Linked DNA regions of Spartinivicinus marinus. The main gene of each other region encodes a partner of the protein of the gene in region 2 in a complex. Links are inferred from orthologs where the notes say so. Each region holds a gene or a part of one and is shown on either strand. Other genes may lie near its edges.

Region 1 (4,541 bases), 3.7 Mb from region 2 along the record:
TCCTTAGAGTTTTGGCTAGTCGATAAAGACGTCGAAAACCCTGAGAGGGGCTGCTATAACTCTCATCGTGATATTGCAAAATATGCGCTAGAAAATAATTATGAGAGAGTTTTAATTTTTGAAGATGATGTAATGTTTCATCGGATTCCTAGTGCTAGAGAATTAAAGCGATTCAATCAGTTTCTTAAGTCTAACCGTGGCGATATTTTTTATTTAGGCGCATTACTAGGACGGATGTGGCTAACCCCTAAATTAGGGATTGCCAGATGCAGTGCTTTTTGTACACACTCTTATATACTGAATAAAAGCGGCATGGAAAAACTAGTCGATACCCCTTATGATGGAACTGCAGTAGATCTTGTATATAAGCGTAAGCTTGACTCTTATTTAGCTTTTCCAATGCTTACTTCACAATTACCTTATGATGTTGCATCAAGTGATATATCTACCCATCGTAATGATAATGTTGTGTTCACTGATGACAGTTGGGAAGTAAATAAACGTTATCAATACTGGTCTGCATTAAAGAATTTTAAGTATACCTTGCTTAATCGATCAAATTGCCGCCGTTAGCCTTCTTTAGGCTTTGTTATCTTCATTCTTCACCCCAGTCATTTAGTTTACCTAAACTCCTGGGGCTTCATCACTCGGTGGCTTCGCCTAAACAATCTTTCGCTGTGAGTATATACCACTTTATTTTTACACCTAAAAATGATTCATGATGGGTATATGTAAGAAATATTGAAGCAGATAAAATATTAACTGTTTTAAATTAGCGAAATACTATTTTGCAATTGGTTTATCGCTTAATCGGCATCACCCATGTTGATGCCTGATTTTGTATGACTGGTTAAAATATTGCTTCAGTTAAGCTGTCACAGGGTTTGATTGAGACAGTGGTGTTTAAAGGATTATAGGTTTTAAACACCACAACATTTTTTATACTTTTTACTACTTTGACAAGGACAGGGGTCGTTACGGTTTGCTTTTTTGGTGCTAACTGCACTGCTTTGCTTGTTTTGTAGGATTTCTAAATCACGGATATTTTCATCTTGTTCTGGGTCAACCTTGATGACACTAACCCAGCCATTGTCAGCAAAGACAGTAGCTAGTTCCTGTTTACGTTCTTCTGTTTGTACAGTGATTTGAGCAGGTGCTTTGTCTGTGCCTAGGCGTACGATTTTGTTAGCTTTAAAGCTAGCGTTATTGTGCTCGGACTTTTTCAAGGGAAGATTTTTATAAGGATATCTTGACATGGGTTACAACCTTTCTATTGATGTATCTGTATATTAGTTAATCTTTAAAAGTGTTATCTTATCTGTTCTGTTGCTAGTAGGACAACCAAAGCCTACTAGTTGAGTAGGCTTTGGTTGTTATTATTGTTTAGCATCAGCTTTAAAAATCGCCCGGTGTGGGATTTTTTAGCCTTAGCCACTTCTTCTGGGGTACCAGTCGCGATAATTTCACCGCCACCATCACCACCTTCTGGGCCTAAGTCGATAATCCAGTCTGCTGTTTTAATAACATCTAAGTTATGCTCGATCACCACGATGGTGTTGCCATGATCGCGCAGGCGATGTAAGACAGTTAATAATTGTTTAATATCATGAAAATGTAGGCCAGTGGTGGGCTCATCCAGGATATACAGGGTTTGTCCAGTATCTCGTTTCGACAGCTCTTTCGCTAGTTTAACCCGTTGTGCTTCACCGCCAGAAAGGGTAGTAGCATTTTGTCCCAGGTGAATATACGAAAGCCCAACATCCATTAAGGTTTGTAATTTCCGATTAACTGCTGGAATGGCCTCAAAAAATACTAAGGCTTCTTCAACAGTCATTTCTAGTACTTCATGAATACTTTTGCCTTTGTATTTAACTTCCAGGGTTTCGCGGTTATAGCGCTTGCCTTTACACACATCACAAGGCACATACACATCAGGCAAGAAATGCATTTCTACTTTAATGACGCCATCACCCTGACAGGCTTCGCAGCGGCCGCCTTTTACATTAAAGCTGAATCGGCCTACTTTATAACCCCTAGATCGAGCTTCTTGGGTGCCTGCAAATAGCTCACGAATAGCCGTAAATATGCCAGTATAAGTCGCAGGGTTGGAGCGGGGGGTGCGTCCAATCGGGCTTTGGTCGATATCGATACATTTATCAAAGTGCTTTAAACCACTGACCCGTTTATAGGCTGCAGGCGTTAAAGTGGTGGCTTTATTTAATTCAGTAGCGGCGATTGGATAAAGGGTGCCATTAATTAGAGTGGATTTACCAGAACCAGATACCCCAGTCACACAAGTAAATAAACCGAAGGGGATTTCTAGATTCACATTCTTCAGGTTATTACCTGTGGCGCCAACTATTTTCAGCAATTTTTTGCTATCAACTGGTGTGCGTTGGCTGGGTACTTCAATGGCTTCTTTGCCAGATAAGTAACGTCCTGTTAATGAAAAATTATTTTTCATTACTGTTGCTGGCGTGCCTTCAGCAATAATTTGGCCTCCATGGATACCTGCACCAGGGCCAATATCAATGACATGATCAGCAGTGCGGATGGCATCTTCGTCATGTTCTACCACAATAACCGTATTGCCTAAATCCCGTAGGCGGGTCAAGGTGTTGAGCAGGCGATCATTATCCCGTTGGTGTAGACCGATAGAAGGCTCATCCAGAATATACATAACCCCAACTAAACCAGCCCCAATTTGGCTAGCAAGGCGAATTCGTTGTGCCTCACCGCCGGATAAGGTTTCGGCACTTCTATCCAAGGTTAAATAGTTAAGGCCAACATTGACTAAAAAATGCAGTCGTTCGCGAATTTCTTTTAAAATTTTATCGGCAATTTCACCCTTACGGCCAGGTAGTGCTAATTGTTCAAAATAGGCTAAGGCATTGCCCACGGGTAATTGAGAAATATCTGGCAGGGTGTTTTCTTCAACATATACGTTACGTGCGGCTTCTTTTAAGCGGCTACCGTTACAGTCTGGGCATGGTTGGGTATTTAAGTATTTTGCTAATTCTTCCCTAACGCTTTGCGAGTCGGTATCACGATAACGGCGCTCCATATTGGGTAAAATCCCTTCAAAACGGTGGGATTTTTTTATGGTCATGCCACGGTCATTAACATAATTAAAGTTAATATGTTCATCACCACTACCATGTAAAATAACCTGGCGGTGTTTTTTAGCCAGCTTACAAAAAGGCGTATCAATATCAAAACCATAGTGCTTGGCTAGCGAAGTGAGCATTTGAAAGTAATACACATTGCGTCTGTCCCAGCCGCGAATAGCACCTTCCGCAAGGGTTAGTTCATCGCTGGTGATGACTTTTGTTTCATCAAAAAACTGTCGGGCACCTAAACCGTCGCAGGTAGGGCAGGCACCTGCTGGGTTGTTAAAGGAAAACAGACGGGGCTCTAGCTCATTAATACTGTAACCACATTCTGGGCAGGCAAATCGTGCTGAAAAGATTAAATCATCCTGCTCGCCATCCATAAAAGCGACTTCAGCTACACCATCGGTTAGATGAATTGCGGCTTCGAATGACTCTGCCAGTCGTAATTGCAGATCATCCCGCACTTTAAATCGATCCACGACGACTTCAATGGTGTGTTTTTTGGTTTTGGCCAGCTTGGGTACATCATCTAAATCAGTAACAATTCCATCAACTCTAGCTCGCACAAACCCTTGGCTTTTTAGCTCGCTAATAATATGCAGGTGCTCCCCTTTGCGGTCTTTCACCACAGGCGCTAACAGCATTAACTTGGTGCCTTCTGGCAGGGTCAATACCTGGTCAACCATTTGCGAAATGGTTTGGGCTTCTAACGGTTGCTGATGGGTTGGGCAGCGAGGGGTGCCTGCTCTGGCAAACAATAGCCGAAGATAGTCGTATATTTCGGTGATTGTCCCTACAGTAGACCGGGGGTTATGGGAGGTTGATTTTTGCTCAATAGAAATGGCTGGTGATAAACCTTCAATATGGTCGACATCAGGCTTATCCATCATGGACAAAAACTGTCGGGCATAAGTGGATAATGACTCCACATAGCGCCGCTGACCTTCTGCATACAATGTATCAAAAGCTAACGAAGACTTGCCAGAGCCAGACAGGCCTGTGATAACAATTAACTTATCACGGGGTATTTCTAAGTTAATGTTCTTTAAGTTGTGAGTGCGGGCGCCACGAACCAGTATTTTATCCACAACAGCATCCCTTACGGTGGGTGAATGAAAAGGAATCGATTATATATGAACAACCAAATAGATGCAGGACCCTGAAAGCTCCTGTCATATACACCACTAACGCTTGAAGTAACAAACCTGATAAAATTTATTCTTTTTCAGTGAAGTGCGAATGAGGGTTCAATGAATTTGAGTGGCATGACACATCATGAGCGGAAAGCCTCTTTGTGTCTGGCATCTATTTTTGCCATGAGAATGCTTGGCTTATTTATGGTGCTGCCTGTATTGGCAATTTATGGCACTGAGCTAATTGGAGCAACGCCTGCATTAATTGGGTTAGCCATAGGTGCTTATGGATTTA
Region 2 (9,141 bases):
TTGCTGCTGAAACACCAATAAAGTTAATGACTTCATCGACCAAAATCTGACCTTCTCGATCGGGATCGCCAGCATGGATGAGTTGGTCTGCTTGTTTTATTAATTTGCGTAAGACACCCAGCTGCTTTTTAGTTTTTGCTTTGGGAGTTAGTTGCCACTGTTCTGGAATAATTGGTAAGTGCTCCAGCTTCCAATGTTTATAGGCAGGGTCATAGACATCAGGTTGTGCTTGTTCAAGTAAGTGACCAATACACCAACTGACGTAATCACCATTGCCGACCTGAATATAACCATCCCCTTTTTGGTGGGGCTTGGGGAGTACATCGGCAATGGCTCTGCCTAAACTGGGTTTTTCGGCAATAAACAAACGCATACTGTATTCTTGCTACTGTGATTCCATACAGTATGCTAACAGGTTGTTGAGGAGGCGCCAACTTTTCTAGAAGCAGTTTGTACTAGTCTACATAGACATTGAGAGCTATCAAACCAAACGGCTTCTAGCATTGAACGTCAGCAACTTTCAATGAAGGGTTGTGTCATGGACGATACTTACCATCAATACTATCTGTTAGCATTTTATCGTAAGCACCAGAGCTTTTGATTTTTGCCAAGCCTTCATTAAATTTTTTGATAAGCTCTTCACTATTGGCTACTTTTTTGCTGAGAATTAAATGGTAGCTGGTTTCTCGTAATGGTTTAGGGTGATTGGTTAAAAGTTTACCTGAAGCTTCGTCTAATTTATCAGCGATTAATGCATAGCCTACTTCTAAGGTGGCAGGGAATAAATCAATACGGCCTGCGGCTAATTTTTTTAAGCTAGTCTCATCTTTGGCTGTCCGTGCAACGTTGATGAGTTTATCCGCTTCAGCCTTAGCAAATGCATCGCCATAACTGTATCCAATCGATGCGCCAATTTTGTATTTGCTTAAGTCTTTCATTGTGCTCCAGTCAAACTGAAGGTCTTTCCGATGAAAAAACACTTCTTTAAGTTCGATAACGGTATCGCTAAATACAAACTCTGCTTCCCTGTCTGGGTTTTTAGTCCAAACCACTGACCCTGCCCACTTTTTACCTTCTTGTGCCTCTTTAAATGCTCGTTTCCAGGGAAAAAAGCCATATTCAACGGTTACCCCAGATTGTTTAAAGGCTTCGGTAACAATATGAGAAATAAGCCCATGGTGTTTATATTCTTTCGATAAATAAGGTGGCCACTCACCGTTGGTTAATTTTAGGGTATCGGCAGCCGACACCGTTGCTCCTGTTAAGCAAGTGATTAATAGCATGCACTGGATAAATGAGCGGAACATGGTTGCTACTCCTACTTCTCAATAACTGGCGTTTCAATAAGTTTAGCAACTTTTTATGGTTGGCTAGGGGTAAGTAGCACTAACATTCCTAATACTGGGCTATCGACATAATAAATTTGGTTGGGCTTGAGTAGCTGTTGCTGGCGTAAATGAAAATTTCGGCTAATTTGGTATTCCGTTTGTTCCGGTCCGGCTTTTACTAAGTGGTTTGGATTAATATATGTCCGCTGGTGAGGTTGCACAGGGTCGAATTCTCGCCACCAAAAATCAAGCGTGAGGCGCAGCTCTTTATCTGCCAATAGGCCAACACTGCCAACTAGCTCGTGGTGTTCACCATATTGTCCTCCGGCTTTTAACAGGGTAGGAGATGGAGCGGGTGAGGTTTGAATGGGCTGCTGCCAACTGGAATAAAATAAAACATTATATTTATTACTTTGCTGAAGCTTTTGCAAGCTATCCTTCAATTGGTTGGTGTGTGTAGTACTTAATCGCTCAATATCATTAACGGTAATGGTGGGTGGGTTGATAAGTTTAGCAAAAGGGTTCAGTCGAACAGGAGGCCACCAACGATCATCAGATAGAGTTTCATGCTGAAAAACGATCATTTCCACTTGAAAAGGTTGCTTTGTAAAATGATTTTCCTGGGCAATTGAGTAGCAGGCGCTCAACAGGATAAAAACTGTGCTTACTAAATGAATCACCAGTCGGGTTTTATTAACCATTTAGCATTCCTTGCTGAATAGGGTATTGAAGCCTTGGAACTTTTCTACAGGGTTACCACAAATGCTAGCGGATATGGAATAACAGGGCATTCTTCCATATCAGACACTAGACTTACTTTCTAGCCCAACGCTAACTACACTTACACTTATTTAATTATAGCCCTCATGCCGCAGGTTTTAATTCATTTAATAATCTTTCTGTGTATTTCAATCGTTGGTCAGGCTCATCCATGGTTTCAAAGTATTTCAGGATAGTGGCGCCTTCCAAACGGTAGCGTTGTGGTTGATTTTGCACCATTTTAACAATGGTTAATGGGTCGATTCTCGCCTCGGCAGAGAATTCCAGTCTACCCACTTCAGCCCCTACATCGATTTTTTCAACACCTATTTCTGAGGCTTGTAATTTAAGTTGAGTAATACGGAATAAATGCTTGGTAGCGTCAGGTAATAAACCAAAACGGTCAATCAACTCCACTTGTAGTTCATCCAGTTCTGATTCGGATGTGGCATTAGCAATCCGCTTATACATTATCAGTCGGGTATGGACATCATGAATATATTCATCGGGAATTAATGCTGGTAACCGGAGATTAACTTCTGGGCCCTGGTCTAATGGTTTATCTAAATTAGGAGTTTTACCTTGCTGAATCGCCTTAACGGCACGGTTGAGCATTTCCATATAAAGGGAAAAGCCTATAGACTGAATTTGTCCACTTTGCTCTTCACCTAATAATTCACCCGCCCCCCGTATTTCTAAGTCATGGGTAGCCAGGGTAAATCCAGCACCTAACTCTTGGGCATTGGCAATGGCTTCTAACCGTTTGGTGGCATCTGCCGTCATATTTTTCTTGGAGGATGGGGTAAGTAAATAAGCATAGGCTTGGTGATGGGAGCGTCCTACTCGTCCCCTTAATTGATGCAACTGCGCTAAGCCGAATTTATCAGCCCGGTCGATGATAATCGTATTGGCATTGGGAATATCAATACCGGTTTCAATAATCGTAGTGCAGACTAATACATTGTAGCGTTTATGGTAAAAGTCTGACATGACTTGCTCTAATTCGCGCTCGCGCATTTGACCATGACCAATGGATATTCGGGCCTCTGGTACTAATTCTGCAAGCTCGGCAGCAGTTTTTTCGATAGTTTTGACTTCATTATGCAGATAATACACCTGTCCACCACGTAATAACTCCCGCAAAATCGCTTCTTTAGTCACGGTTTTATCAGCAGGGCGTACAAAGGTTTTAACAGATAAACGGCGGGCGGGGGGCGTCGCAATAATCGACAGATCGCGCATACCAGCAATAGACATATTTAAGGTTCGGGGAATGGGGGTGGCGGTTAAAGTTAAAATGTCCACTTCTGAGCGGAGGGCTTTTAACTTATCTTTTTGTCGCACCCCAAACCGGTGTTCCTCGTCAATAATTAATAACCCAAGGGCTTTAAAATTAAGGTCACTTTGCAGTAGTTTGTGGGTGCCGATGAGAATATCTACTTTACCTTCTGCTACATGCTGCTGAACCACTTGAGTTTCTTTGCTGGTTTTAAAGCGAGAAATCACTTCTACATTCACTGGCCAGTCAGCAAAGCGGTCTTTAAAACTCTCATAATGCTGTTGGGCTAGTAGGGTAGTAGGGACCAAAACCGCGACTTGTTTTTGGCTTTGTACGGCTAAAAAAGCCGCGCGCATGGCTACTTCTGTTTTACCAAATCCCACATCACCACACACTAAACGATCCATAGGCTGTTTGGCGGTCATATCTTTTACAACCGCTTCAATAGCTGCTTGTTGGTCAGGGGTTTCTTCAAATGGGAAGCCAGCACAGAACATATCATAGTTATCATCGGGGTTACTAAAAGTAAAACCTTTTCGTGCCGCACGGCGGGCGTAAATATCCAATAACTCAGCTGCTACATCTCGCGCTTTTTCGGCAGCTTTACGTTTGGCTTGGCTCCACTTATCCGTACCGAGTTTATGAAGAGGGGCTAATGCATCATCGGCACCGGTATAACGACTGATTAGGTGTAATGAGGAAACTGGCACATACAATTTTGCTTCACTGGCATATTCCAGCATTAAAAACTCAGCGTCTTGGTTGTCAATGTTAAGCTTTTCTAGGCCTCGATAGCGTCCAACACCATGGTCAATATGCACGACAGGTGCACCAATGCGAAGCTCTGTCAGGTTTTTAATAATTTGATCAGACTGATCCTGGGTTTTCTTCCGGCGTCGCCGTTGCATTACCCGTTGGCCAAACAGGGTGGTTTCAGCAATCACCACTAAACCGGGTTGGTTGAGCCAAAGGCTATTTTCAATAGGAGCAATGGTAATTCCAACAGCCTGCTCACTCACCATAAACTGGTGTAAATTGTCGTATTGTTCAGGGCGACAGTTAATTTTGGTTAACAGCTCTAGTAAGGTTTCTCGGCGTCCGGCTGATTCAGCACAAAATAAAATTTTGCTGGTTTGCTGCTCCAGCATAAAGGTTTGCAAGCTGGCTAATGGTTGTTCAGCACGGGCATCCACGGGCAGGCTAGGGACTGGATTAATAGGTAAGTTGAGATGACCCGCTTTATCAGCCGCTGTCGTATCTGCCAGTACCACTCGAGGAAAGCTTTTTAATTTATGATTTAATTCTTCAACAGGTACAAATACTTGATGGGGAGGTAGAATAGGCCTTTCTGGATCATAACGACGGTTTTCAAATCGTTCGTTGGCATCTTGCCAAAATCGTTGGATAGCGGGTTCAATCTGGTCAGTGGTAATGACCAAGGTATCTTTGGGTAAGTAATCAAATAATAAGGCGCATTGTTCAAAAAACAGTGCCAAGTAGTATTCAATCCCTGCTGGGCTAAGCCCTTGTTTCACATCTTTATAAATAGGGCATTGACGAAAATCCACATCAAATGTATCCCGAAACCGTTGCATAAATGTTGCAATGGCTTCTTTGGTGAGTGGAAACTCTTTAGCCGGCAGCAGTTGTATTTTGTCAACTGTCTGGTGAGAGCGCTGGGTTTCAGGATCGAAAGTTCGAAGAGTATCTACCTCGTCATCAAATAAGTCTATCCGATAAGGCACTTGACTCCCCATTGGGAAGATATCAATCAACGCGCCACGAATGGCAAATTCACCATGTTCATAGACGGTATCAACACAACGGTAGCCTGCCTGTTCCAGCACTTGACGCTGCTGGTCCAAGTCCATTCGGTCTCCTTTACTGATGACCAGACTATTGCCGTGTAAATAATGCTGAGGGGTGAGGCGATGCATCAGGGTGGTAATGGGCACAATTAACACCCCACGACTGATGGTAGGTAGTCGATAAAGGGTCAGTAACCGCTGAGAGATAATATCCTGGTGGGGAGAAAAACTGTCGTAGGGAAGGGTCTCCCAGTCGGGGAAGTTTAGGATATCGATATCATCCCGGTGCTTGAGAAAGAACCGCAACTCTTGTTCTAATTGATCAGCCGCCGCCGAGTTGGGAGTAATCATTAAACTGAGGGAGTCATGTTGCAAGCAAGCTTGGCTTAATGCCAGCCCCATACCTGCACCAGAAAGCGACCCCCACACCCGCCGATCACCTGCCTTGCGGGGTAAGTCAATAGCCAATAATTGTCTTGTATCGTTCATGAAACGCATCTGCTAGCAAAAAATCCAATTGGGCAGATTTTAGCTTGGATGGGGGGGAGATGAAACCTCTGACAATGATGAAACGTAGGGGGGCACTTTGTATTGATGGCTGGTTTAGGGCTAACATACATAGCTTTGAGCGAGCGAATAATGGTGAGGCAACAGAAACTTATGACTTATGAAGTATAAGAAGTGTAGGTGAAAAAAATAATGAGTGGCGGCCATAAAAACAATATAAATAAAAAAGAGACTGATGAATTATTATGACTAAGATAATTTTCATAATAACACTACTGATAGGCAGTATTTTGTATATTATGAATGCTTCATGGCTAGCTGATAAAGGTAATGGCGGTTTTTACCTGCTTGCGCATCGGGGAGTATACCAAAATTATGATAGAACCAATTTAGCAAAGGATGAGTGCACTGTTAACCGCATCAGTAAACCAACCCATCACTATATAGAAAATACAATATTGGCTATATCGAAAGCATTTGAGTATAAAGCGGATACTGTAGAAATAGATATACATCCTACAAAAGATGGTGAGTTTGTTGTATTTCACGACTGGACGCTTAACTGTCGAACAAATGGGAGTGGTGTTACCAGAGAACAGACTCTCAAATACTTAAAAACATTAGATGTTGGTTATAACTATACCTATGATGGTGGAAAAAACTATCCTTTTAGAGGAGTGGGAGTAGGGTTGATGCCAACACTAAAACAAGTAATTGAAGCATTTCCCAATAAAAAATTTCTTATCAATATAAAAAGTAATGACCCTCAAGAAGCAGAGTTATTAGCACAGTATCTTAAGCTTGATGATAAGAAAAGAGCGAATAATCTAAGTATTTATGGCGGAGAAAAGGCAGTTGATAAATTAGCACGTGATTATCCTTGGCTTAAAACTTTTACTAAGAAGCGTGTAAAGCGATGTTTGAAAGAATATATATTGGTTGGTTGGGCTGGCATTATTACAGAGCAATGTAAAAATACAACATTACTTGTACCGATTAATTATGCCAACTATTTATGGGGGTGGCCTAACAGATTTAAAGAGAGAATGGATAGCGTTGGAACAGATTATTATTTAGTTGGACCATACAATCCAGATACGCCAACTAATGGTATTCCCGGGTTTAATACTATTGAATATATAAAAGAATTACCAGAAGGTTATACTGGTGGGATATGGACAGATAAAATTGAGCTAATATCTCCCCAAATAAAACAAGTCGAGTTTGGTTTGATTGCCTTAAATAGTCAAACCAATTAGTACAAATTTTCTAAACCATCGAGCAGTGAATACGATTATTGGGACTAAATATGTGATGCGAACGGATGTAATGTATCGTGAGGGGTAATTATTTAGAAAGGTAAAGAATGAGCCCTGTAAAACAGGGCTACTTCCTCTGATTAATCACGGCTTCATCAATGAAGGCTGACATGATTGGCTAAGACAATAGCGGTTTTGCTATAACATGTATACTTTTCAGCGTTGGATTTGTGACGCGATACATTAAACTATACTATTTCAAACGGCTGACGAGAGAAAATTGACGTTTAATTGACATAAGCAATTTGTAATAATGATGGCTTATTTCCTAATAAGCTGGATAATTTATGAGAAAGGTTGTAGTTACTTGTTTCGCTCTCACTGCTCTTTCATCTACATTCGCTTACTCAGAAGAGGGTGGGTTTGACCATGTTGCTTATCGCTGTGTAACCGATAAAGCAACAGTAGTAGCCTACTTGGGCGAAGGTGGTTCATTTTCGTTAACGGCGAATGGAAAGCACATTGGTTTTGCTCGCTGGCAAAAAAATAATACTTATGTTTCTGCGGATAACTCCCTTGAAATAGAATCCTCAGGTCAAAAAGGGTTGTTGCGTTACTTAAATACACAACAAGAATATCCTTGTGATTACCTGGATTTTATTACCTATTCTGCTGTATCTGGCAGGCCAATTAAAGCGATTTCCTATGGTGGGCGGTTTCGAGCGGGGCCTGGTACTTCTTATAATCAGCCGTTCGCGCTTAACAAAATAGTACCCGTTTATTTGTTGCAAGATACAGGGGTATTTCAGCAAGCAGAAGGGGGTGGCTATCACTGGTTTAAAGTACTGACTGCAAAAGGGGTTGCTTATAAACCCGGTGATTTTATGTGCACATTGGATGTTGCTATACCCAATATTTCTTATCATTGTAAAACGCCTACGATTAACGATGCTAAGCAAAATGGTACGCATGCAGCTCTCAAATCAGGATTAAGCCCAAAAATATTGGATAGCCTGATTCAAACCAAAGCTATAGTTAAAGAGAAAACTCAAGCGAGCCAGTTTAGCAGTCGTTATACCTCAATTGACGAGCAACATTGTAAAACCTTGGAAAGTGATGATCACAGTAGTGTTCAATCCTGTCCTGGCTTCACCAATATAATGGTCAATGTGACTGATTTTGACTTGCGGCAGAGTATTACCCTGATAAGAAACAACCAAGAATTTCCTTTGCATTTCAGTGAAACTGTCAGCTCAAACTTTAGTGAGCTGGGCTCAAAAATTGAGTGGCGATTTCCGAACGATAAGCCTGATCAAGTGATGAGTATGATTGTGCGCTTGAATGTTGCCGAAAACCCTGAGCAGCCAGAAAAAAATACCTCCTATTTAGTGGTTAGTAAAATTTCGGCAAAGCAAGCCTGTGTGGTAGGAAAGATTCCCCCGCAGCGGGATGGTTCACAAAACCGTAAAGCCCGTTTACTGGCTGATAAAGCAGCATCATTGGCATGTGTTAATTCATCTTCCCAAACCATAAACCAATCAGTGCACAAATAGTGAATAGCATCATCATCCAAAAGACAACACTGGCCTTCAGATTTTTCCAAGCGGCTTCATGATGCCACCAGTGCCGGGGATGGAGCCCCTGCCACTTGAAGGCTAATAATGCAGAAAGGTTAACGGCAATAATATTGGCTAAAAATAATACCGCCGCCCCCATCGCTTCCAGCCAATGGGCACTGCCTATCATTAACCCAATGGTTACAAGTGGTGGCATTAATGCCACGGCGACCATTACTCCGATTAAAGTGCTGGCCGCACCGCTGGTAAAAGAAAGCGCGCCTGCCATGCCGGCAGCTAATGCGAGCAAAACATTGGCTAATGCCACATGAGTGCGGGCGCTGATTTCAGGAATAGCGGGGTCAATTTCCATGGTCAATCCAATAAAAATAGCCATCGCCAAACCAATGATCATACCGGTTAAATTAGTGAGCAAAGCTCTAAGGGCTAAGCCACCCTCATGTAAAATGACACCCAGGGCAATGGCCACATTGGGCTTTAATAGAGGGGCAATCACCATTGCGCCAATAATAATCGCTACGTCATTTCGCATTAATCCGATAGCGGCAACCAATGCAGATAAAACCACATTAGCAATAAACATCCAATTAAGCTGACAGCCTTTGGCAATATCGTGATAAATCT

What was found.
Region 1: the proteins of mfd (region 2) and uvrA are in contact, whole or in part, in a crystal structure (PDB 4DFC), measured with the Escherichia coli proteins. The link is inferred for Spartinivicinus marinus from one-to-one orthologs.

What each region holds. Positions count from the first base shown.
Region 1 is NZ_JAPJZK010000001.1:1,876,801-1,881,341, reverse strand. What follows is about bases 1,152-4,541. They hold uvrA (excinuclease ABC subunit UvrA), read right to left. Parts: upstream 4,202-4,541; coding sequence 1,352-4,201; downstream 1,152-1,351. Other genes in these bases: OQE68_RS08480 (MFS transporter), read left to right, coding at 4,364-4,541; OQE68_RS08490 (PBPRA1643 family SWIM/SEC-C metal-binding motif protein), read right to left, coding at 1,152-1,256. In the rest of the region: OQE68_RS08495 (glycosyltransferase family 25 protein), read left to right, coding at 1-573; more of OQE68_RS08490, read right to left, coding at 921-1,151. UniProt on the Escherichia coli protein: The UvrABC repair system catalyzes the recognition and processing of DNA lesions. UvrA is an ATPase and a DNA-binding protein. A damage recognition complex composed of 2 UvrA and 2 UvrB subunits scans DNA for abnormalities.
Region 2 is NZ_JAPJZK010000001.1:5,539,728-5,548,868, forward strand. The notes cover bases 1,993-6,056. They hold mfd (transcription-repair coupling factor), read right to left. Parts: upstream 5,664-6,056; coding sequence 2,193-5,663; downstream 1,993-2,192. Other genes in these bases: OQE68_RS24695 (CsiV family protein), read right to left, coding at 1,993-2,029; OQE68_RS24705 (hypothetical protein), read left to right, coding at 5,723-5,845; OQE68_RS24710 (glycerophosphodiester phosphodiesterase family protein), read left to right, coding at 5,927-6,056. Also shown: OQE68_RS24685 (DNA topoisomerase III), read right to left, coding at 1-373; OQE68_RS24690 (substrate-binding periplasmic protein), read right to left, coding at 537-1,307; more of OQE68_RS24695, read right to left, coding at 1,361-1,992; more of OQE68_RS24710, read left to right, coding at 6,057-6,940; OQE68_RS24715 (hypothetical protein), read left to right, coding at 7,288-8,493; OQE68_RS24720 (TIGR00341 family protein), read right to left, coding at 8,450-9,141. UniProt on the Escherichia coli protein: Couples transcription and DNA repair by recognizing RNA polymerase (RNAP) stalled at DNA lesions. Mediates ATP-dependent release of RNAP and its truncated transcript from the DNA, and recruitment of nucleotide excision repair machinery to the damaged site.